DNA from 4 places in the Pseudomonas sp. ZT5P21 genome. Region 1 is predicted to be linked to each of the others. Evidence: predicted binding sites of a transcription regulator. Region 1 holds the regulator's gene; each other region holds the start of a gene.
What was found. Region 1 encodes FliA, which starts transcription of late flagellar genes. Its sites were predicted from a motif close to CTAAAGTTTNNNNNNNNNNNGCCGNTAA; they were not measured.
Positions count from the first base shown of each region.

Region 2: the regulator FliA is predicted to act here: its motif matches at 2,082-2,109, upstream of flgM (flagellar biosynthesis anti-sigma factor FlgM).
Region 3: the regulator FliA is predicted to act here: its motif matches at 1,830-1,857, upstream of ACYZT9_RS06840 (methyl-accepting chemotaxis protein).
Region 4: the regulator FliA is predicted to act here: its motif matches at 1,836-1,863, upstream of ACYZT9_RS07515 (methyl-accepting chemotaxis protein).

Region 1 is NZ_CM142705.1:4,198,478-4,202,797, reverse strand. It holds gene flhF (flagellar biosynthesis protein FlhF) at 1-259, shown strand, start outside; gene fleN (flagellar synthesis regulator FleN) at 376-1,206, shown strand; gene fliA (RNA polymerase sigma factor FliA) at 1,203-1,943, shown strand; gene ACYZT9_RS19475 (chemotaxis response regulator CheY) at 2,111-2,482, shown strand; gene ACYZT9_RS19470 (protein phosphatase CheZ) at 2,505-3,293, shown strand; gene ACYZT9_RS19465 (chemotaxis protein CheA) at 3,365-4,320, shown strand, end outside.
Region 2 is NZ_CM142705.1:1,701,446-1,705,765, reverse strand. It holds gene cheR (protein-glutamate O-methyltransferase CheR) at 1-159, opposite strand, end outside; gene ACYZT9_RS07865 (chemotaxis protein CheV) at 206-1,138, opposite strand; gene flgA (flagellar basal body P-ring formation chaperone FlgA) at 1,220-1,981, shown strand; gene flgM (flagellar biosynthesis anti-sigma factor FlgM) at 2,146-2,472, shown strand; gene ACYZT9_RS07850 (flagella synthesis protein FlgN) at 2,521-2,988, shown strand; gene ACYZT9_RS07845 (flagellar brake protein) at 3,081-3,827, shown strand; gene ACYZT9_RS07840 (MFS transporter) at 3,892-4,320, opposite strand, start outside.
Region 3 is NZ_CM142705.1:1,494,948-1,499,267, reverse strand. It holds gene ACYZT9_RS06850 (DUF721 domain-containing protein) at 1-237, shown strand, start outside; gene ACYZT9_RS06845 (helicase HerA-like domain-containing protein) at 328-1,815, opposite strand; gene ACYZT9_RS06840 (methyl-accepting chemotaxis protein) at 1,990-3,879, shown strand; gene ACYZT9_RS06835 (glycosyltransferase family 4 protein) at 4,114-4,320, shown strand, end outside.
Region 4 is NZ_CM142705.1:1,630,523-1,634,842, forward strand. It holds gene ACYZT9_RS07505 (2OG-Fe(II) oxygenase family protein) at 1-360, opposite strand, end outside; gene ACYZT9_RS07510 (transporter) at 681-1,703, opposite strand; gene ACYZT9_RS07515 (methyl-accepting chemotaxis protein) at 1,979-3,604, shown strand; gene ACYZT9_RS07520 (PepSY domain-containing protein) at 3,669-3,977, opposite strand; gene ACYZT9_RS07525 (glycerophosphodiester phosphodiesterase) at 4,089-4,320, opposite strand, start outside.

The sequences.
Region 1 (4,320 bases):
CGGGCTCGCTGGCTGCATCCTGACTAAACTGGATGAAACAGCAAGCTTGGGCGAGGTGTTGAGCCTGGCAATCAGTCATGAGTTACCGGTGGCTTACCTGACCGATGGGCCGCGGATTCCGGATGATTTGCATCTGCCGCGGCGTCATCAATTGGTCAGCCGCGCCGTCAGCGTGCAAATGCAGGAAGAACCCAGCGAAGAAGCCATGGCTGACATGTTCGCTGATATTTACCACAGCCCGACCAAGCAGGTCGGCTGAGGTATTAATGAACAGTTTTTGTACCTACATCGATGGTCTGCCATGCATTGTTCCGTTTGTGAACGCGCAGCCAGTAATGTGGCCTCCGTCTATGCAAGACAAGGTAAAGAAATAACATGGGCAGCATGCATCCCGTACAGGTGATCGCGGTGACCGGCGGCAAAGGTGGCGTCGGGAAGACTAACGTGTCAGTGAACTTGTCCCTGGCTCTAGCTGAGCTCGGCCGGCGCGTCATGCTGCTGGACGCTGATCTGGGGCTGGCGAATGTCGACGTCCTGCTGGGACTGACACCCAAACGCACCCTGGCCGACGTGATCGAAGGCCGCTGTGAGCTGCGCGACGTGTTGTTGCAAGGCCCCGGCGGCATCCGCATCGTCCCGGCCGCATCCGGCACTCAGAGCATGGTGCATCTGAGCCCGGCGCAGCACGCTGGCTTAATCCAGGCGTTCAGCGATATTGGCGACAACCTCGACGTCCTGGTGATCGACACCGCCGCGGGTATTGGTGACTCTGTAGTCAGTTTCGTTCGCGCCGCGCAAGAAGTCTTGCTGGTGGTCTGCGACGAGCCGACCTCGATCACCGACGCCTATGCACTGATCAAGCTGCTGAACCGCGACTACGGCATGAACCGCTTCCGGGTCCTGGCCAATATGGCCCAGAGCCCGCAGGAAGGTCGCAACCTGTTCGCCAAGTTGACCAAGGTCACGGATCGCTTCCTCGACGTCGCCTTACAATACGTCGGTGCGGTGCCGTACGACGAAAGCGTGCGCAAGGCCGTTCAGAAGCAGCGTGCGGTCTATGAAGCTTTTCCGCGTTCCAAGTGCTCCCTGGCCTTCAAGGCCATCGCGCAAAAGGTCGATACCTGGCCGCTGCCCGCCAACCCGCGCGGGCACCTGGAGTTTTTCGTCGAGCGCCTCGTGCAACAAACGGCAGGACCCGTGCTATGACAGCCAGCGGTTACAACCTTTACAAGAAATCGGCACGTGACGCGCAGTACGAGCTGATCGAGCGTTACGCGCCACTGGTCAAACGCATTGCTTACCACTTGTTGGCGCGATTGCCCGCCAGTGTCCAGGTCGAAGACCTGATCCAGGCCGGCATGATCGGCCTGCTTGAAGTGTCGACCAAATACGACGCCAGCAAAGGCGCGAGTTTCGAGACGTACGCGGGCATACGAATCCGCGGCGCCATGCTCGATGAAGTCCGCAAGGGAGACTGGGCGCCACGTTCGGTCCACCGCAATACCCGCATGGTCAGCGACGCAATTCGCTCGATTGAAGCTAAAACCGGCCGTGACGCTAAAGATCACGAAGTTGCGGCCGAACTCCAATTGAGTCTCGACGATTACTACGGGATTTTGAACGACACCTTGGGCAGCCGGTTATTCAGTTTCGACGATCTCTTGCAGGACGGCGAACACGAAGGGCTGCACGAGGATGGCGCGAGTGCTCATCTCGAGCCGTCACGCGATCTGGAAGATGAACGCTTCCAGGCGGCGCTGGCGGACGCGATTGCCAATTTGCCGGAGCGTGAGCGACTGGTGTTGGCGCTGTACTACGACGAAGAGTTGAATCTCAAGGAAATCGGTGAAGTCCTGGGGGTCAGCGAATCTCGGGTCAGCCAGTTACACAGCCAGTGCGCGGCCCGTTTGCGGGGGCGTTTGGGGGAGTGGCGAGCGCGCTGAAGGCAGTGTGGGGACACTGCGAACGTGGCTGGTGTGGTGTTTAACTGCGCCGGTTTCGATCTGTTGTGCTCCAGACAGTCATCGAGTGCTTTGCCGGATTGATTGAAATGGCGCGTCCAGGTGCTGGGCGCGTTTAAGACTGCTTGGAGGTCGAATTGGACAAGAACATGAAAATCCTCATCGTTGATGACTTCTCAACGATGCGGCGGATCATAAAAAACCTGTTGCGTGACCTTGGGTTCACCAACACGGTCGAGGCTGACGATGGCACCACTGCCATTCCGGTTCTCAACAGCGGAAGCATCGACTTTCTGGTAACGGACTGGAACATGCCTGGCATGACCGGTATCGATCTGCTGCGTCACGTGCGCGCCGATGAAAAGCTCAAGCACCTGCCGGTGCTGATGGTGACCGCTGAAGCCAAGCGCGAGCAGATCATCGAAGCGGCCCAGGCCGGTGTTAACGGCTATGTGGTCAAGCCCTTCACGGCCCAGGCGTTGAAAGAAAAAATCGAGAAGATTTTCGAACGCATCGGTTGAGAAACTGCGCCACGGGGGAGCTATGGACCATAACGAATCTTCACAGGGCGATTTTGAATCGACCCTGAAAAAACACGCGGTCGAGCTGGTCGAAAGCCTTGAAAAAGGCAAGTTCGGCGACGCTGTGCAACTGATCCATGAGCTCAATCAGACCCGTGACCGCGGCCTGTATCAGGAAGTGGGCAAGCTCACTCGCGAGCTGCACAGCGCGATCGTCAATTTCCAGATTGACCCGCACATGCCGCAAGCCGAGGAAGTGTCCCAAATCACGGATGCCACCGAGCGTCTGGGTTACGTTGTGAAGCTGACCGAGGCTGCCGCCAACCGCACCATGGATCTGGTCGAAAACTCCACGCCGCTGGTCAACAGCCTGAGCGATGAAGCGCAGGCGCTGAGCACGGACTGGGGACGCTTCATGCGTCGCGAAGTCGGGGCTGAAGAGTTCCGCGAGCTGGCACGGCGTGTCGACGGTTTCCTGGCACGCAGCAGCACGGACAATCGCGCGGTGTCGAGCAACCTCAATGACATTTTGCTCGCCCAGGATTACCAGGACCTCACCGGTCAGGTGATCAAGCGGGTGACCCAATTGGTCACCGAAGTAGAAAGCAACCTGCTCAAGCTCGTACTCATGGCCAGTCATGTGGACCGCTTTGCGGGCATCGAACATGACCGTGAAGCGATGCTTGCAGAAAAAGATCCGCAAAAACATCTCTCTCAGGGTGAAGGTCCGCAGATTCATGCCGATAAAAGAGAAGACGTTGTGTCCGGTCAGGACGATGTGGACGATTTGCTATCCAGCCTAGGGTTTTAGAATTTTAGAATTTTAGAATTTTAGAATTTTAGGTTTTTTAGGTTTTTAGACCTGTTAGGAGCACCCCCTTAATGAGCTTCGGCGCCGATGAAGAGATCCTTCAGGATTTCCTGGTTGAGGCCGGCGAGATTCTAGAGCAATTGTCCGAACAACTGGTCGAGCTGGAAAGCCGACCGGATGATGCGGACTTGCTCAATGCAATTTTTCGCGGTTTTCACACTGTAAAAGGGGGCGCCGGCTTCCTCCAGCTCAACGAGCTGGTGGAGTGCTGTCACATCGCCGAGAACGTGTTCGACATCCTGCGCAAGGGTGAGCGTCGCGTCGACTCGGAATTGATGGACGTGGTTCTCGAAGCGCTGGACGCGGTGAACAGCATGTTTACCGAAGTTCGCGAGCGCAGCCCGATCACGGCTGCCACGCCTGAATTGCTCGCGGCCCTGGCTCGTCTGGCCGAGCCGCAAACCGCGGATGAAGCCTCACCTGTGGCTCAAGTGGTGGAAGAACCGGCTGCCGAAGCCGAATCAGGCGACATCACCGATAACGAATTCGAACAACTGCTGGACTCGCTGAACGCCGTCAAGGCACAGGCCGAGGCGCCGGCGGCTGCTCCGGTTGCAGCGACCAATGCGGCGGCCAGCGACGAAATCACCGATGCAGAATTCGAGTCGTTGCTCGATCAATTGCACGGCAAAGGACAGTTTGCCGTCGACGCGGTGGCAGCACCCGCTACGCCCGCACCGGCTACCCCGAAAGCGCCAGGCGACAGTTCAGACATTACCGACGACGAATTCGAAGCACTGCTCGATCAGTTGCACGGCAAGGGCAACTTTGCGGTTGACGCGCTGGAATCGGCCATTGCTTCGGCGCCGGTCGCCACTGCGCCCACCGCTAAAGCGGCCGGCAGCGATCTGATCTCCGATCACGAGTTCGAATCGCTGCTTGACGATTTGCACGGTAAAGGCAAGTTCACTGAAGTCGGCACCGGTTCTGCCTCTTCTTCAGTAGCAGCACCCGTCGCCAAAGCCCC
Region 2 (4,320 bases), 2.5 Mb from region 1:
GCGCTGGACCAGCTCACCCAAGGACTTGATGCCTTGCTGTTCCATCAGTTTGTTGAGACGGCTCGAGACCAGGTACTGCTTGTTTTCACCGAGCAAAATGCCACAGGCTTTTTCCAGGAATACCCGGAACTGTTCGAAATCCAAATTACCCGTAGACAATGATACCGCCTCTTAAATCGTGTTAACCGCCAGGGGCAGAAGGCCCCTAGCTGATGTCTGCTGCTTTGATCCGGTCGACTACCCGGGATGCCAGGTCATCAGGACGGAATTTGGCCAGGAAGTCATCGGCACCGACTTTCTTGACCATCGCCTGATTGAACACACCCGACAACGAAGTATGCAGGATGATATGAAGCTTTTGCATGCGAGGGTCGTTGCGGATCTCGGCCGTCAGGGTGTACCCGTCCATTTCCGGCATCTCGATGTCGGAAATCATCATCAGGAACTCTTCTTCCGGCTTCTTTCCCTCGTCGGCCAGCTTGCGCAAGTAATCCAGCGCTTGCCGACCGTCGTTCAACGCCACCACTTCCACACCGATCGTCTGCAGGCAACGCGTGACCTGCTTGCGCGCCACCGACGAGTCATCGACCGTCAGCACCCGCAACGACAGCGCCTTGTGCTGGGTTTCGACATCGACGACTCCGCTGGAAATCGCTTCCGGTGTCGGTGCCACTTCCGCCAGGACCTTCTCGACGTCGATGATTTCGACTAACTGATTGTCGACCCGAGTCACAGCCGTCAGGTAATGATCCCGACCGGTGCCCTTGGGAGGCGGATGAATCTCCTCCCAGTTCATGTTGACAATGCGTTCCACCGAGCGCACCAGGAAACCCTGGGTCTTGGTGTTGTACTCCGTGATGATCACGAAGGGATTGCTTTGATCTTTCAGCGCTCCGGCACCAGTCGCCATTGCCAGATCAAGGATCGGAATGGTCGCCCCCCGGATATTAGCCACACCGCACACGACAGGACTGGACTTGGGCATCAGGGTCAACTTGGGGCATTGCAGCACCTCACGAACCTTGAATACGTTGATCCCATAAAGCTGCTGGCCGTCGAGACGGAACAACAACAGCTCCAGACGATTCTGCCCTACCAGTTGCGTGCGCTGGTTTACCGAATCCATTACACCAGCCATGCCCAGACTCCTACACCAACGCTAAGTGTGTTGCGACGCACATTCATCACTAAACGGCACGGCGCTTGCTTTTTAACTCTTATGAACACAGAACCGACATTTTTTCGACGCCTGACATCCGCCTTCCGCAGATTGCTCTGTGCAATGTCGGCCGTCTGCCTGTTCAACGCTGGCAGCCCTGCCCTTGCTGACGCGGTTACCTTGCCTGACATGCTTATCGGCGTCACCCAAGGCTTTCTTGAATTCACCGTAGAAGACTATCTGGCTACCAGTCAAACGGAAGGTCGCTACGAAATCCAGGTCAACCAGCTCGATCCGCGACTGCGCATGCCCATGTGCGACAAGGAATTGACAGCCAGCCTCGAGAGCCCGGCCAAGCCATTAGGCCGTGTCACGGTCAAGGTTCGCTGTGAGGGAACCTCACCCTGGACGGTCTTCGTGCCCGCTCAAGTCCGCCTGTTTCGCGACGTTGTGACCACCACCCGCCCGCTGCGCCGCGCCGATATTGTCGAGCCCGCCGACGTGCTCCTGCGCGAACGGGATATCAGCCTGATCAACCAGGGTTACCTGACGACCCCCGATCAGGCGATCGGGCAGCGACTTACCCGACCAATGGTCGCCGATCAGGTGATTACCCTCGTCCACCTCGAGCAGGCGGAAGTCATTCGCAAAGGCGATCAGGTAGTGATTACCGCCCGCAGCGGTACGCTCAGCGTGCGAATGCCCGGCGAAGCACTGTCCAACGGCAGTATGAGCGAGCAGATTCGCGTGAAAAACCTCAATTCCACCCGAGTCATCAAGGCGCAAGTCACCGCGCCGGGCCAGGTGGAGGTATCCATGTAAAGTCTGTGTTCTGAAGATGTGGCGTTGCCCGAGGCTGTTACCTAAACTGTGCCGCATGCAGAAGACGTGCTGGCGCATGCAGGCTCATTGATAAATGGGTCTAAAGTTTTCACAGGGATAGCCGAAAACATGGCAAGCGTCCAAATACTCAGAGGTTTTTTACCATGGTCATCGATTTCAGCCGTTTGAACAGCTCCTCGTCACTTACGGGCAGTACACGTACCAGCGTTGCCAGGGAAACCGCCGAATCCGGCAAATCCGCACCGCTGAATACCCCGGCCGAACAGGCCAGTACCGTCAAAAGCGGGGAATCGGTACACCTCAGCAATGAGGCTCAACAGTTGCAACAGGTCACTGACAAGCTGCGCGATCAGCCTGCCGTCGACAAAGCCCGCGTGGCCGAGTTGAAAGCAGCGATTGCCGATGGCAGCTACAAAGTCGACAGCAACCGTGTAGCCAGCAAACTGCTCAACTTCGAAGCCCAGCGCTAGGCTACGGCCCGCGCCAGGCTTTTGGACGCTTAAACCCCAAGGCCAGCCATGCACGACACTAATCTACTGCAACTGATCACCGACGATTTTGCTCCAGCGCAACAGTTGCTTGAGTTATTGCAAACCGAGTCCCTCGCCTTGCACGGTCGCGACATGCCACTGCTCGAAGAAATTCTGGCGCAGAAACAGGCATTGATCATTCTGCTTGAACAGCATGGCCGCAAGCGCAGTGAAATCCTTGCCAGCCTCAACCTGCCGACCAATCGTAACGGCCTGGAGCAGTTGGCCAGCCAATCGAGCATCGGCGAAGAGTTGCTGGCGCAGAGCGATGTTTTGACCGATCTTCTGGCTCAATGCCAGGCGGCGAACGTCAATAATGGCCAGTCGATCCTGGTCCAGCAGGCCGCCACGGCCAATCAGCTGAAGATCCTGACCGGCGGTGAGCCGCCAGCCCTTTATGATGCTCGCGGATCAACCGCCAAGCTTGCGAAGCCACGCCCGCTCAGTCAGGCTTGAGCCCGCAAATGACCACGCCCTTTCAAGACTCGCAACATGCTGGCAATATGCTGGCCAGCCGTAGTCATATTTTGTCTGGAGATTGATGAACCGTGTCCAATGCCTTAAACGCGGAAGATGCCCCGCAGCCACCGAAGGTGCTTACCACACCGTTGGAGATCTCCGGCAACCTGCGCCAGCTGCAAGACAGCCATGATCCGTTGATCATCACGTTCCATGAGCGCACCCAGCGCTTCCAGAGTTATCTGGTGGACGTGGACCGCGAGCGCGGCACGATGGCGCTCGACGAAATGATCCCGCGTGACGGCGAACGTTTCCTGCTGGCCGGCGAACCGTTCAAGGTCGAAGGCTTTCACGAAGGCGTGCGCATTGCCTGGGAAAGCTACGGTCAATTGACCATTGACGAATCCGGTGACAGCCGCTGCTACCGCGGCCCGCTGCCGGATGAAGTGGTTTACCACCAGCGCCGCAACGCCTTTCGCGCGGCCTTGAAGCTGGCGCAACTGGTCAACGTCGATCTGGACGGTGAAAAGCTCAAGGCACCGATCAGCGGCAAGTTGCTGGACATTTCCGCCACCGGCTGCAAGTTGCGCTTCGACGGCGACATTACCGGCAGCCTGCAACTGGGCCAGGTCTACGACCGCTTCGCCGCCGCCCTGCCCTTCGGCAAAATGACGGCACCGGTCGAACTGCGCTACCTGCATTTCGAAGAAAGAATCTCCACCACCTTCGCCGGCATCCGCTTCCATAACATGAGCGGCCTGGTGCAGCGTCAGGTCGAGCGGTTCGTCTATCAGCTTCAGCGTGAAGCACGACGCTTTGACAAAGACGACCTGTAACAGGCGCTTCAATAAAAAACGGGCAGTCCCTAGCGGTGACTGCCCGTTTTTTTATCCCTCGGCTTTAAGGCCTGGCCTCGGTGAAGCTTTGCTCGCGACCCGTGTCAGGATCTTCTGGAGGGGGCGCAGTGTCTGGCCCTGGCTCAGGCTCCGACTCTGGATTGACCGGATTCTGCATCTGGTCCTGCACCATTTGTTCATCGACACGCGGGTCAAGGCAAGCCACCAGCGGCGAGCTTGACATGCTGTCCGGCATGGCGACGTGATGCAGCGGCGCGTCGTCCACCTGATGCAAGTTGGTCACCGCTTTCGGGCGGATCCGCCACACCAGCACCAACGCGAAAAAACTGAAGAACGCATAGAGCATCTGGCTGCCGAACATCTTCATCAGCACCCCGGCGACCAGCGGCCCGATACTGGCGCCGACGCCGTAGGTCACCAGCAGCATTGCTGTCAGCGACACCCGCCGATCAGCTTCGACGTGGTCATTGGA
Region 3 (4,320 bases), 2.7 Mb from region 1:
CGTTATCAACAGAAGCGTCTGCAACGGCAGTTGCAGATGTTTGAGGAATTCGCCAGCCTGACCCGGATTCTGTTCAAGGTGCAACCACCGACCGTTCAGCAAGGGGCGGCTGGGCATACCATCAGTTTGTCCACCGATGCGGGCGCGACCATTCAGGCGACGGCCGAGGGGATTACTGACCCCAACCTGCGAGCAGCGCTGGAGCGGTTGGCGGCTCACGCCAAACCCAAGGTTTAAAAGCAGGATCAAAAGATCGCAGCCTTCGGCAACTCCTACAGGTGTACACATTCCAATGTAGGAGCTGTCGCAGGCTGCGATCTTTTGCGTCTAGCGGCGTTTGCTGCCGCCGAGTAGCGAGCCCATCAGCCCGCGCACCAACTGCCGCCCTAACTGATTCGCCGCCTGTCGCATCGCCGATTTCAACGCCTGCCCCGCCGCCGTGCCGAGAAACTCCCCGGCCTTGTCGGTGAAGCCCGGTTCCTCTGGCGCAGTTTTGCCCGGCGCGGCTTCGGGCTCCGGCGCCAAGCCTTTACGACCCATCAGCACTTCGTAGGCCGATTCGCGATCGACCGGTTTGTCATACCGGCCCTTGAACGGCGAGCCGGCGATCAGCACCGTGCGCTCGGTTTCGCTCAGCGGCCCGATCCGCGATTGCGGCGGTGCGACCAAGACACGCCGGGCCATTTCCGGCGTGCCCTTGTCCTGCAATGTGCCGACCAGCGCTTCGCCAATCCCCAGCTCAGTCAACACCGACAAGGCATCGAACGCCGGATTAGGCCGGAAGCCCTCAGCCACGGCCCGCAGGGATTTCTGTTCCTTGGAAGTGAACGCGCGCAAGCCATGCTGGATGCGCAGGCCGAGTTGAGCCAGCACGTCATCCGGCAAGTCGCCCGGCGACTGGGTGACGAAATACACGCCCACGCCTTTGGAGCGAATCAGCCGCACCACTTGCTCCAGACGTTCCTGCAACGCCTTGGGTGTATCTGCGAACAATAAATGGGCTTCGTCGAAAAACAGCGCCAGCAGCGGTTTGTCGGCGTCGCCACGCTCTGGCAGTTGCTCGAACAGTTCGGCCAGTAGCCACAAGAGGAACGTTGCGTAGACCTTGGGCGCCTCGTGCACCAGACGACTGGCATCCAGCAAATGAATACGCCCGCGACCGTCGGCGGTTGGCTGCAGAATGTCTTCAAGTTGCAGCGCCGGCTCGCCGAACAGCGCTTCGGCGCCCTGTTGTTCCAGAATCGCCAGACGCCGCAACAGCGCCTGACTCGACCCCGTGGTCATCAGCGCGGCGTCGTCCCCCAGCAATTCGGGGTGGTCACGCAGGTGATTGAGCAGCGCCTTCAGGTCCTTCAAATCCAGCAGCAGCAAACCTTCGCGGTCCGCGACCTTGAACGCGGCGTACAACGCCGACTGCTGACTGTCGGTCAGCTCCAGCAAGGCGCCAATCAATAACGGTCCCATTTCGCTCAAGGTTGTGCGCAATGGATGACCGGACTGACCGTGAATGTCCCACAGGGTGACCGGATACGCCTGAGGCGTGTGGTTCAGCCAGGGCATCCCGGCGATTCGCTCGGCAATTTTGCCTTGAGGGTTGCCGGCCGCGCCGAGACCGCACAGGTCACCTTTGATGTCCGCCGCAAACACGGCCACGCCAGCATCGCTGAACGCTTCGGCCAGTCGTTGCAAGGTGACGGTCTTGCCGGTCCCGGTAGCGCCCGCGACCAGACCGTGACGATTCGCCAGGCGCATGGCCTGGGCGATCGGTTGCCCGGCGAGATCGGCACCGATAACGAATTGCGATGAATCAGGCATTTGGTCACCCATGGTTAATCTTTGCTCCTTCCCGGCCGATATAAAAGACTGAAAAGCGTCGGTAATTCCCCTAAGGAGAGGACGGAAATATCAGCTTGTTTTCATGACCGCCCCATTTGCGTTTCTTTATAAAAGCACGCCTTGGGCATTAAGACCTTAGCGGAACCCCAAGCCATGAACAAAAATCTGCGCTTCAGCCATAAAATCCTGCTTGCCGCCGCCCTCATCGTCATTGCCGCGTTCGCCTCGTTTACGTTGTACAACGACTATTTGCAGCGCAATGCAATCCGCGAGAACCTGGACAACTATCTGCAAGAGATGGGCAGCGTGACAGCCAACAATATCCGGACCTGGCTGACCGGACGCAGTCTTCTGATCGAAAATCTTTCGCAAAACGTCGCGCTGAATGCTGACATCGGCAGCGTCGCCAAGCTGCTGGAGCAGAAAGCGGTGACGTCGACCTTCATGGGTGCCTACCTGGGTAATCAGGATGGCACCTTCATCATCCGCCCGGACAGTAAAATGCCGGACGGCTATGACCCGCGCGCCCGTCCCTGGTACAAGAGTGCCCAAGGCACCAGCGGCTCGGCACTGACCGAACCCTACATCGATCTGGCCTCCGGCCAACTGGTCATTTCCATCGTCAATAGCGTACTGAAAGACGGTCAAAACATCGGTGTTGTCGGCGGCGACCTGAGCCTGCAAGTGATCGCCGACAGCCTGAACGCGCTGGACTTCGACGGCATGGGTTTTGCCTTTCTGGTTAGCGCCGACGGCAAGATTCTGGTGCATCCGGACAAAGCGCTGGTGATGAAATCCCTGGCCGAGGCGTACCCGAAAAACACCCCGCGCATCAGCAGCGACTTCAGTGAAATCGAGGTCGATGGCAAAACCCGCATAGTCACGTTCACCCCGATCAAAGGCTTGTCGTCGGTCAACTGGTACATCGGCCTGTCGGTAGATAAGGACAAAGCCTTCTCGATGCTCAGCGAATTCCGCGCCTCCGCGGTGGTTGCGACCGTCATCGCGGTAGCGATCATCATCGCTCTGCTCGGCATGTTGATCCGCATCCTGATCCGGCCGCTGCACGTCATGACCCGCGCCATGGCCGATATCGCCGACGGCGAAGGCGACCTGACCAAACGTCTGACCATCCAGAACAACGATGAATTCGGCGTGCTCGGCACCGCGTTCAACCGCTTCGTGGAGCGCATTCACGGTTCGATCCGCGAAGTGTCCTCGGCGACCGGGCAGGTCAACGAAGTTGCCCTGCGTGTGGTTGCGGCTTCCAACTCGTCGATGTACAACTCCGACCAGCAAGCCTCGCGCACCAGTAGCGTCGCCGCCGCGATCAATCAGCTCGGCGCCGCGGCTCAGGAAATTGCGCGCAACGCCGCCCAGGCGTCGAATCAGGCCAGCGATGCCCGCAGCCTGGCCGAAGATGGCCAGCAAGTGGTGGATCGCAGCATTGTCGCGATGAACCAGCTATCGAGCATGCTCAGCGCCTCGAGCACCAACATCGAATCGCTGAACAGCAAAACCGTGAACATCGGACAGATTCTCGAAGTCATCACCAGCATTTCCCAGCAAACCAACCTGCTGGCGCTCAACGCGGCCATCGAAGCCGCCCGTGCCGGTGAAGCCGGGCGTGGCTTTGCCGTAGTGGCCGATGAGGTACGTAACCTGGCGCACCGCACGCAGGAATCGGCGCAGCAGGTGCAGACCATGATCGAGGAGCTGCAAGTCGGCGCCCGCGAATCCGTCAGCACCATGAGCGACAGCCAGCGTCACAGTCAGGACAGCGTGGAAATCGCCAACCTGGCGGGCGAGCGTCTGAACAGCGTGACCTTGCGCATTGGTGAAATCGACGGGATGAACCAATCGGTGGCCACGGCGACCGAGGAACAGACGGCGGTGGTCGAGTCGATCAATGTCGACATTACCGAGATCAACACCCTGAATCAGGAAGGCGTGGAAAACCTGCAATCGACGTTGCGCGCGTGTTCGGACCTGGAGCAGCAGGCGGCGCGTCTGAAGCAATTGGTCGGTAGCTTCAGGATTTAAATCGCTCTTGCGGGCCCCTTCGCGGGCAAGCCCGCTCCCACAGGGGTCTCAGTCGTACACAAAATTTGTGTTCGCCAAAAACCTGTGGGAGCGGCGGTGCGACGATTCGACTTGCTCGCGAAGGAATCGCCCAGCCACCGCGCAATTCACTGACTCACCACAAAACCCCAACCGAACATCTATCCTTCATAAAGGTCAACCCAAGGAGAACAACGGACCGGAGGGACGTTCATCGTGCATATCGCTGACATAACCATGTTCTACGCCCCTGCCAGCGGTGGCGTTCGCACTTATCTGGATGCAAAACACCGTCGCCTGGGGATCAAGCCGGGCATTCGCCACAGTCTGCTGATCCCTGGGTCACACCTGAGTGAACAGGATGGCGTTTACACGGTTCCGGCCCCCGCCCTGCCTTTCGGCAAAGGTTACCGTTTCCCCCTC
Region 4 (4,320 bases), 2.6 Mb from region 1:
GACACCCGCGTGCAAATAGTCATAGTTCGGCACCACGCGAATGCGCGGTACGTCGAAAATGTATTCACGGGGGTCGACGCCAATTTCGTCGATGAACGACAGGATCAGTTCCTTGGCACGCAGGCTGTTGGTGAACTGGCCCTTGAGGCGCGTCACCAGTACCACGAATTCTTCCACCGGCATCAGCGTGTGCAGCGCCTGGTGATTGGTCTCGCCGTCGAAGGCCGCAGTGATGCTTTCCTGAGCGAACGCACACAGCTCTTTGGCGGCGCGCAGTTGAGTGTTCAGGAAGATGTCGCCGGCGTAGAGGGCTTCTTTGAAGTCAGCTTTTTGTTGAAGCTGATTGATGTACAGATTCACGATTCCACTCCTGAATGCGTCGAGTCTCTTAAGAGTCGGCATCACGGTAACAAACTGAAGTGCAATCCGGAGGGCGGTGGATCAATAAAAGCGCAATTTGCTGAATTTGCGACGAAAAGCATTGTCTCGGCAAAAAAATCTCCCTGTGGGAGCTGCGGATGGTCTTCATCTGCAAGCCGCCGCCGTTGGCAAATTGTTTTTTGGGGGGGGAACCCAGCGCAGCCCTTGTAGGAGCGAGCTTGCTCGCGATGGTCGTGAACGATAACGCGTAAACCAGATATCCAACGCGGCCTTTGGGTTTTTCGCGAGCAAGCTCGCTCCTACAGATCCTGGCGCTTACGAAACGCCCAACGCCCCGCAATCACGGTAAATGTCGCGACCAGCGCCACCAGAATCCAGAACCCCTGCGGATCCTCCGAAAGCGGAACACCGCCCACGTTCATCCCAAAGAAACCGGCAATGATGTTGATCGGCAGCGCCAGCACCGTCACCACGGTCAGGGTAAACAGCGTGCGGTTGCTCTGTTCGTTGAGGTTGGCGGCGATCTCTTCCTGCAACAGCTTGATCCGTTCACCCAAGGCCGTGAGGTCGTTGATGATCAGCGCAAACTCCTCGGTGGACTTGCGCAGCTCCTTCACGTCCTCCTTTTGCAACCATTGCGGCGGACGGTTGAGCAGGCGCAGCAACGAGCCCGGCTCCAGCGCCAACAGTCGTTGCAGGCGCACCAGCACCCGGCGATTGGCGCCCAGTTCCGCGCGGTTGGTCGACAGCCGCGAAGACAGCAATTCATCTTCGATCTGATCGACGCTGAGGCTGGTCTTGCGCACGATCTGCGTCAGCACTTCACCCTGGTCGCGCAGCAAATGCACCAGCAATTCCAATGGCGAGCGAAAGCACTCCCCGGCCTTCACCGACGAACGCAATTTGTCCACCGAATGCAGCGGTTGCAGGCGCGCGCTGATGATCAGCCGGCTGCGGGCGCACACCCACAGCGTCGACACGTCCGACGAGACCATGCTGCTGAGGTTGAACACTACGTCGTTGACCACCGCCAGCAATGCCGAATCGACATGCTCGATGCGTGTCGAACGGGAGCCTTCATGCAAGGCTTCGAAAAACTCGTCGGGCAATTCCAGATGATTTTTCATCCAGCGCTCGCACGCGGCGTGGGCGAGGTTCAGGTGCAGCCAGAGAAATTCGTCGCTGTCGCCCGGTTGTTGCAGGCACTGCAACGCCTTGGCCGAATCGATTTCACGGCCACGTTCGCCGGGGCGAAAACTGAAACCGTACAGCAGACCGAACAGGTCTGGGTCGCGATGGCTTTGGTCGATGCTGTGATTCATTAGGTCTCGCTGAGAGGGGGCGCCTGTCGCGGGTTTCACAGGTTCACTTGAGCCGCATCATCGCAAGCCGTGATGACATTTTTGTGAAGATTAAATAACGCACACGATTGCGCTACCAATGGTCGGCTTTTCTTCAAGAAGCGCTCTGGCGCGCCGATTAAGCTTGGGTTAAGTTGCGCGCCTTCGGCCACCAGCCAACGCCGCAGACAGGGATGTCCGGACTACTTTCACGCCTCACCCCGGGCGTGCCTCATTCCTGTCATGAGTACCTTCCGATGTTTTTGCAAAAGTCCTTGAGAGCGCAAATTCTCGCCCTGCTGAGCGGCAGCCTGTTGGCGATGCTGTTGATCGCTTTGGCCTGCTTTCACTTTCTGTCCAGCGGCGTTCAGAGTTACGCGAATCTGATCGATGGCCCGCTGCGCACCTCGCAATTGATCGATGAAGCCAACCTACAATTCAAGGTGCAGGTCCAGGAATGGAAAAACGTCCTGTTGCGCGGCAAGCAACCGGCGGACCGCGATAAGTACTGGAAGCAATTCGAAGATCGTCAGCGTGATGTGCAGGGCATCCTCGGCGAACTTGCCGGGCAGAAAGGCATCGAGCCGCAACTCAAAACCCGCATCGAACGCCTGCGTGACGAACACCGCTTGTTGGGTGCGGCCTACCAGAAGGGCCGCGATGCGTACGTGGCGGCCGGTGCCGATCCAGCAGCGGGCGACACCGCGGTGAAGGGCGTCGACCGGGCGACCAGCGATCAGATGAGCGAACTGGTCAGCGAATTGCGCAAGCAGGGCACGGAACACTCGAAGCAGATCAGCGCCAGCGCCGATCGTACTGTGTTGCTGGGGATCATTGTGATGCTCGCTTCGGGTCTGTTGATCGGCCTGTTGAGCTTGTGGCTGGTCAACCGCAACCTGGTCGAGCCGATTCGCAAATTGATCGACTACGTGGCGCAACTCAGCCAGGGCAAGTTTGCCGAACGCGTGGCCAGCACCCGTCAGGATGAACTGGGCAAACTGGCGATAGCGGCCAACACGCTGCGCGATTTCCTCGCAGACACCTTCAGTCGTTTACAGATCAGCGCCAAGGATCTGGACAGCGCCAGCGGTGAGCTGAAAGCGATCGCCGGCCTCATGGCCAGCGGTACCAACGAGCAGTTCAACCGCACCGACCAGGTGGCCACGGCGATGAACGAAATGTCCGCCACCGCGCAGGAAGTCGCGCGCCACGCTGCGGATGCCGCACGTGCGGCGGATGACGCCGACCAGTCCGCCCAGCAAGGCGAAAAAGTCATGCAAGGCACCATCCACACCATCACCCGCATGCGCGGCGAAATCGCCAACACCGCGACGGTCATTCGACAGCTGGAAACCGACAGCGGCCGTATCGGCAAGGTGCTGGAAGTGATTCGCGGCATCGCTGAGCAGACCAACTTGCTGGCGCTCAACGCGGCCATCGAAGCGGCCCGTGCCGGTGAAGCCGGGCGCGGTTTCGCGGTGGTGGCCGATGAAGTACGCAGCCTGGCCCAGCGCACGGCGGCGTCGATCATCGAGATCAATCAGATCATTCAAACCGTGCAAACCGGTGCGGTGGACGCGGCCCAGGCGATAGAAAGCGGTCAGTCGCGCAGTGAAGAAAGCGTCGAGCAAGTGACTCAGGCCGGTGCCATGCTGGAACGCATCACCCAAGCCGTGGAGGCCATCCGCGACATGAACCGCCAGATCGCCACGGCTGCCGAAGAGCAGACTTCGGTCGCGGAAGACATCTCGCGCAACCTCACCGAAATCACCAGCATCGCCAGCACCAACCTGGACAACGTGCAACGCACCGAAGCAGCCAGTCACAACCTGCACGGGTTGTCGGGGCAGTTGAATCAAGTGACGGCGCGGCTGAGCGCGTAAGCGTCACCGGAACGCAGAAAAGCCGCACGATCCGAAAATCGTGCGGCTTTGTTGTGTGCGGGGATCAGTCGTCTTGCTTGTTTTTGAGGACTTCGCCGGTGGCGGCGTTCAGGTCCACATCCCACTCGACGCCTTTGGCGTCTTTCAGTTCAACTTCGTACTCGTAGCCGTTGAAGTGGTTGTCCAGGTCGCTGTCTGTAATCGTGGCACCCGGGTGCAGCTTCATTACGATCTGGTTCAGCTCTTCCAGCGGCTTGATTTTTTTGTCCTTGACCAACTGAGGGATCTGATCGACCGGAACATCATCCGCATGGGCCAGGCCGGCGGTAAGGGTCAGGGCGGCAGCGGTGAACAGGGCAGTCAACGTTTTCATCGGTTCATTCCTTGGGGTTAGCTGTTTAAGTGGGGCCAGATTAAATATGGCAACTTAATTCACGCTTAAATTCCCGTGACACGATCGTTCCCACGCTCTCTCGGTTCTGGATCAATACCCGTTGTTCTGCAACAACTGCGCAACACTTGCCGCGGCCGGACGTTTGTAGAACTTCAACAGTTCGCTGGCACGGTTGGTGAAGATGCCATCGACGCCGGCGTCCATGACTTTGTTGAAATCCACCGCATCATCGATGGTGTAGACGTGCACCAACAAACCCTGATCGTGGGTGTACTGATTCATCCACGGTTTCACCAGGTCGGAATAACTCTGATCGCCACCC